Linked DNA regions of Massilia litorea. The main gene of each other region encodes a partner of the protein of the gene in region 2 in a complex. Links are inferred from orthologs where the notes say so. Each region holds a gene or a part of one and is shown on either strand. Other genes may lie near its edges. The genes, in order: cheY and fliM.

Region 1 (3,248 bases), 600 kb from region 2 along the record:
CTGGCGCTGGCCAGCAGCAGGGTCAGCCAGCGATACAGGGGCGCGTAGCCCATCAGGCTGATCGCCTGGCGGATCGACTGCACCTCCCGCCCTGCCCCGAAGCCGGCCGAATTGATGTTGCGCAGCAGTTTATAGGTCAGCGCCGGGTCGCGTTTCAGCACGCTTTCCAGCTTGGGGATGTCGTCGTTGTTCTGCACCATCTGCATCAGCTGCAGGATGATGGTCTGGGTGGGATTCAGGCCCTTCACCGGGTTGCCGGGACGCGGGGTCAGGTGCAGCTTGCCGACGAAGGCGTCCAGACCGAGCGCGGCACAGGCGTCGTAGTCGATCCAGTTGGTGACCGGACGGCCGACCATGCGCAGCGCCGCTTGTTTTGCAGCCGCATAGCTGCGCGCCTGGGCGGCGACGTCGATGCCCGAGAAGCGCATCTCGACGTGCGAGGCGTAAGGCGCGAGCGCCGGGGTCAGGTGCTTGACGTCGAGGCCGCGGATCGAGATGCCGACGCCGCCGGCGCGCAATCCCTGCACGGCGGCGCGGGTGCTCGGATCCATCAGGTAGCGCGCCTGCAGGCTCAGCACGGTGCGCTCGGGCGGCAGCGAGAATAACGCGTCGGTGGACAGCATGGCCGGGACGGCGTCGAGGAAGAGCTGCTTGTCGCGCAGCAGCCAGCCGTGCTCATCGTCGTTCACGTGTTCGGCCACGAAAGCGACCAGCTGCTCGAGCTCGGCATCCTGCACTGCCTGGCCGCCCTGCTGCCACAGTAATTCGTAGCCGATGACGCGCTGCGCGGGATCGAGCAGCGGTTCGCGAACAATATAGTTGGTGTGATGCATGAAGTGACCGCGGCCGAACAAAGGCGAACAATGGCGGCCTGGGCCGCCAGCGACGCCGGGTGAAACTTAGAAGCCCAGGCTGTCGAGCAGGTCGTCGACCTGGCCCTGGTTCGCGACCACCTCGACGTTGCCCTCGGGCTTGATCTGCGGGCCATTCAGCAGGCCGTTGTCGAGTTCGCGCCTGATCTCGCTCGGGGCGAAATCGACGAGCACCTGCACCAGCTGCTTCTCCAGGTCCTGGGCGATCGAGGTGATCTTGCCGATCACCTGGCCGGTCAGGTCCTGGAAGTCCTGCGCCAGCATGATGTTCATCAGCTCGGCACGGGTGGCGGTCGCGGCACGTTCGTTCTCGGCCATGACCGCGATGCTGCGCTCGGCCAGCGCGCGCCAGTCCGTTTCGCCGGCACTGCCCTTGTCGAGCAAGGCCTGCCAGGCGCTGCGCAACTCGGCGCTACGGCTTTCCACCGCGTCCTGCAGGGGACCAGCCGCATCGGTAGCGTCGAGCACGCGCTTGGCGGCTTGCTCCGACAGGCGGGCAACATAATCGAGCCGGTCGCGGGCATCCGGGATATCGCTTGCCGCTTTTTCGACCAGCTTGTCCAGGCCGAGGCCGCGCAGGCTGTCGTGCAGCGCGCGCGTCATGTGGCCGACCCGGATCAGGACTTCATCGTTTGCAACACCATCCAATGCAACTCCGGCGATCGGCTCGAGCATGATCAGGCCTTTTCCATTTTCTCGAAGATCTTGTTCAGTTTCTCGTCGAGCGTGGCGGCGGTGAATGGCTTCACCACATAGCCGCTTGCGCCGGCCTGGGCCGCCGCGATGATGTTTTCTTTCTTCGCTTCCGCGGTCACCATCAGCACCGGCAGCTTGGCCAGGGCGGGATCGGCACGGATGTTTTGCAGCATGGTCAGACCGTCCATGTTGGGCATGTTCCAGTCGGACACCACGAAGTCGAATTGTTCGCTGCGCAGCTTGGCCAGCGCCATGACGCCGTCTTCCGCTTCGTCGACGTTGGCGTAGCCCAGTTCCTTCAACAAGTTCCGGACGATGCGGCGCATCGTCGAGAAATCGTCAACCACCAGGAAACGCATCTTTGGATCAGCCATGAATTACTCCGTTGTTTCTTTTACTGAGGTTAGTGTGGCTTGAGTCGCTGCAACAAGCAAGGCTCAAGAATAGCATTTTTGTTGCCGTACGGCGATAAAACCGAGAGGAAAAGCTGCGATTCGGCGCGATCCGGATCAAACGCGCAACGCTCTTCCGCCGTGCGCCGCCAGGTGGCCGAGCACCAGTCCGGGCAAGGCCGTCAGCGGCGCCACTTCGTGGGCGGCGCCGATCGCAATCGCCTCGCGCGGCATGCCGAAGACGACGCACGAGGCTTCGTCCTGGGCGAAATTCTGGGCGCCGGCGTTTTTCATCTCCAGCATACCAGCAGCACCGTCCTTGCCCATGCCCGTCAGGATCACGCCCACCGCATTTTTACCGGCGGCCGATGCAGCCGAGCGGAACAGCACGTCCACCGACGGCCGGTGGCGATTCACCGGATCGGTCTGCTCGATCCTGGTCATGTAGTTGGCGCCCGAGCGCGCGAGAAGCAGGTGCGAATGCCCCGGCGCAATATAGGCGTGGCCGGGCAGCACGCGTTCGTTGCCGGCGGCCTCGCACACGGTGATCTTGCACAGCGAATCGAGACGGCGCGCGAACGAGGTCGTGAACCCTTCCGGCATGTGCTGGGCGATCAGGATGCCGGGGCAGTCCGACGGCATCTGCATCAGGAATTCGCGGATCGCTTCCGTGCCGCCGGTCGAGGCGCCGATGATGATCAGCTTTTCCGACGAGGTCAGCGGGCTGCGCAGCTGCGGCAGCGCCGTGGTGGCAACCGGGCTGGCCACCGTGCGCTTGACGCGGGCGCGCGCCGCGGCGCGGATTTTATCGGTGATCAGTTCGGTGTACTCGCGCATGCCGCTGCCGATCGAGATCTTCGGCTTGGTGACGAAGTCGACCGCGCCGAGTTCCAGCGCGCGCATCGTGATCTCCGAGCCGCGTTCGGTCAGCGAGGACACCATCAGCACCGGCATCGGGCGCAGGCGCATCAGCTTTTCGAGGAAGTCGAGGCCGTCCATCTTCGGCATCTCGACGTCGAGCGTGAGCACGTCCGGATTGTGTTTCTTGATCAGTTCGCGCGCGACGAGCGGATCGGGCGCGGTGGCCACGACTTCCATGTCGGCTTGCGAGTTGACGATCTCGCTCATGACACTGCGGATCAGGGCCGAGTCGTCGACGATGAGGACCTTGGTTTTCATTGTTGTTTCCTTCGCAGGTCGGGGCAAGATCAGAACAGGTCGATTTCGCCGCCGACGGGCTCCACCTTGAGGCGCTTGGCGTAGTCGAGTTCGCGCCTGGCGACCGTAT
Region 2 (3,294 bases):
CGCCCTTCGGCATCGTGGCCAGCGCATTCACGCGGCCGGGCGAGGCACCCACCACGATCCACTGGTCGCCCACTTCGACGACCATGATCCGTTCGCGCCCGCCGATATTCAGGGCGCCGACCATGCGCAGGTTGGCCGAATTGCCGGCCATGCGCGGGGCATAGCGCTTGGCGGCCCAGGCCAGGCCGGCCAGCAGGGCCAGCACCAGCACCAGGGCGAGGATGGTTTGCAGCAGGCTGCCTGCGGAGGGGCCGGGCGTCGCCTGCGGCAGCGTGACCGGATTGGCGGGAACGGCGGGAATGGCGGCAGGGGCAGCGGGCATGGTGGCCGCGCCGGGCGCCGGCGTCGGCGTCGTAGCGAGGACGGTCGGGACTTCACCGACGGTGGTGGCTGGTTCGGCGGCAGGCGTGGCCGGCGCAGTTGTCGGCGCCGTTGCGGGAGCAGTTGCGGGAGCAGTCGCAGGCGCAGCCGCCGGCTGGGCCGTGGCGGCCAGCGGCATCAGGAAGGATGCCGCCAGCAACGCGCTCGCGCCGCCCCTGCGCAGGCAGGTCGATAACCGGGCAGGCGCGATCGCCTGGCCAATGGTGTCGTACTGGATTGCGGGAGGGCAGGCGGGGGCGCGCGTCGACATCATTTATTCAATTTTCTGATCCGTTCCGAAGGCGTGATGATATCAGTCAGGCGGATACCGAACTTGTCGTTCACGACCACCACCTCGCCCTGGGCGATCAGGCAGCCGTTGACCAGCACGTCCATCGGCTCGCCGGCCAGGCCATCGAGCTCGACGACCGAGCCCTGCGCCAGCTGCAGCAGGTTTTTAATGGCGATCTTGGTGCGGCCCAGTTCCACGGTCAATTGCACCGGGATGTCGAGAATGAAATCGATGTCGTTCGGGGTATCCGGACGCACGTTCTTCGTGCCGAAGTCCTGGAACACGGCGGCGCTGGCGGTCTGCTGCTTCTGCAGCGCGGCGGCCTCGGCCGCGGCCTGCTCGGCAATCGCGGCGCCCCAGTCGTCGTCGAGGATCTGGTCGTCTTGGGTATCGGACATGGTGTTTCTCCTGAATTACTTGAAGCTGTCGCTGTTGGCCAGCAATTTCTCGACCTTCAGCGCGTACTGGCCGTTGAAGACGCCGTAAGAGCATTCCATCACCGGCACACCGTCGACGGTGGCCTGGATCGCTTCGGGAACGGTGATCGGGATCACGTCGCCGATTTTCATGTTGAGGATTTCGTCGAAGTTCGCCTTGCCGTGGCCGAGTTCGGCCACGAGTTCGACTTCGGCCACCTGGATCTGCTGCGTCATCAGGCGGATCCAGCGTTTATCGACTTCGAGCGCCTCGCCCTGCAGGCTCGAGGTCAGCGCATCGCGGATCGGCTCGATCATCGAATACGGCATGCAGAAGTGGATCTGGCCCGATACCGGACCGAGCTCGATCGTGAAAGTGGACGATACCACGACTTCGTTCGGCGTCGCGATGTTCGCGAACTGCGTGTTCATCTCGGAACGCACGTACTCGAACTCGATCGGATAGACCGGTTCCCACGACTTGGTATAGGCCTCGAACACGACGTCCAGGATGCGCATGATGATGCGCTGCTCGGTCTGGGTGAAGTCGCGGCCCTCGACGCGGGTATGGAAGCGGCCGTCGCCGCCGAACAGGTTGTCCACCAGCAGGAACACCAGGCCCGGATCGAAAACCATCAGCGCGGTGCCGCGCAGGGGCTTCATGTGGATCAGGTTCAGGTTGGTCGGGACCACCAGGTTGCGGATGAATTCGCTGTACTTCGAGACCCGCACCGAGCCCACCGAGACTTCGGCGCTGCGGCGCAGGAAGTTGAACAGGCCGATGCGCAGCAAGCGCGCGAAGCGCTCGTTGATGATCTCGAGCGTCGGCATACGGCCGCGCACGATCCGCTCCTGGGTCGCCAGGTTGTAGGTGCGGACTCCCGAGGTGTCTTCAGGCGCGGCAATGTCGTCCTGATCGCCGTTGACCCCTTTTAAGAGGGCATCGACTTCTTCCTGTGAGAGGAAATTATCGGCCATGTTATTTCTTTACTGAATGCTCATTGGATAATAAACGAGGTGAACAGCACGTCGGATACGTCCTGCTCGCTGCCGCCCTCATCGAACGGCACCTGGACCGCGGCCTTGATCTCGCCCGCGAGCTGCTGCTTGCCTTCCACCGTATTGATTTCCGAAGCTTTCTTGCCCGATAGCAGGAGCAGGACGCGGCTGCGCACCTTGGCCATGTGGTCCTTGAGCAGGGTGACCTGTTCCGGGCCCTCGACCTGCAGTGTAAACTGCACTTGCAGATATTGGTCGCCATTCTCGGGCTGCAGGTTCACCGTAAAGGCTTCGATCGGCACATATTCGGCTTTCGTGTGCTCCTTGTCCTTCTTTTTCTTCTTCTTGGCCGGCGCCTCTTCGGCATGGGCCTCGGCATCGCCGCTGCCGTGCAGGAAGAACCAGCCTGCGCCGGCGCCACCGCCCAGCACGAGCACACCCGCGATCGCCATGATCATGAGCTTCTTCTTCGAGCCTGCCGCCGGTGCTGCATCGGCCTTCGGGTCAGCCTTCATTTTCGGATTCGCTTTCAAGTTGCCTCTGGTGCCTGATAGGGGTTGCGTAATTATGTCATTATCGAGAAAAAGTGCGCGACGGCAAGCTTTGAAAAGAGGGGGGAAGGTGCATCATCTCAAGGTTTCTTCCGTCTTGTACCCTGGGCTCTCGAGCCCAGAGTGCTGCGTTCGCGTATATCGCGGCCCGAAGCGCACCCACAAAAAACGGCCGCACGCGGCGGCCGTAAACGGAATTCGTTGCTGCTTACGCGAAGGTATCGACCGCCCCCGCACCGCCGATTACGCGAGTACGTGGACGCGGCATGACGTCCGCCACATCGCTGTCGCCCCCGCCATTCCCGCCACGGCCGGGGCCCGAACCGCCAGTGCCCTGGCCTTCCTGGCCCTGGCGCCCCTCGGCGCCGGCATTCACGGTCGCGTTGCCGAGCGCAATGCCGCTCTCGCTCATCATTTCACGCAGGCGTGGCAGGGCATTCTCCAGGGCCTGGCGTACTTCCAGTTGCTGCGAGGAGAAGGTCACGCTGGCCAGGTCGTTGCTCACGTTCAGCACCACCTGCACGGGGCCGAGGTCCGGCGGATTGAGCTCCAGCGTCGCGCTCTGGTCTTCGCCGCCCACCATCCAGATCACTTTCTGGCCCACCTGGTTGTCCCAGGCCGGCGTGCCGACGCGTGCGCTGAGGCGGTCGGTCGGTGCGCTGGTGGCGGCTTGCGC

The links.
Region 1: the proteins of fliM (region 2) and cheY are in contact, whole or in part, in a crystal structure (PDB 1F4V), measured with the Escherichia coli proteins. The link is inferred for Massilia litorea from one-to-one orthologs.

Annotation. Positions count from the first base shown.
Region 1 is NZ_CP062941.1:3,080,157-3,083,404, reverse strand. Bases 247-3,176 are described here. They hold cheY (chemotaxis response regulator CheY), read right to left. Parts: upstream 1,943-3,176; coding sequence 1,550-1,942; downstream 247-1,549. Other genes in these bases: cheD (chemoreceptor glutamine deamidase CheD), read right to left, coding at 3,169-3,176; LPB04_RS13790 (protein-glutamate methylesterase/protein-glutamine glutaminase), read right to left, coding at 2,078-3,139; cheZ (protein phosphatase CheZ), read right to left, coding at 900-1,547; LPB04_RS13805 (EAL and HDOD domain-containing protein), read right to left, coding at 247-833. In the rest of the region: more of LPB04_RS13805, read right to left, coding at 1-246; more of cheD, read right to left, coding at 3,177-3,248. UniProt on the Escherichia coli protein: Involved in the transmission of sensory signals from the chemoreceptors to the flagellar motors.
Region 2 is NZ_CP062941.1:2,485,104-2,488,397, forward strand. The notes cover bases 57-3,032. They hold fliM (flagellar motor switch protein FliM), read right to left. Parts: upstream 2,047-3,032; coding sequence 1,066-2,046; downstream 57-1,065. Other genes in these bases: fliO (flagellar biosynthetic protein FliO), read right to left, coding at 57-634; fliN (flagellar motor switch protein FliN), read right to left, coding at 631-1,050; fliL (flagellar basal body-associated protein FliL), read right to left, coding at 2,067-2,582; LPB04_RS11070 (flagellar hook-length control protein FliK), read right to left, coding at 2,827-3,032. In the rest of the region: more of fliO, read right to left, coding at 1-56; more of LPB04_RS11070, read right to left, coding at 3,033-3,294. UniProt on the Escherichia coli protein: FliM is one of three proteins (FliG, FliN, FliM) that forms the rotor-mounted switch complex (C ring), located at the base of the basal body.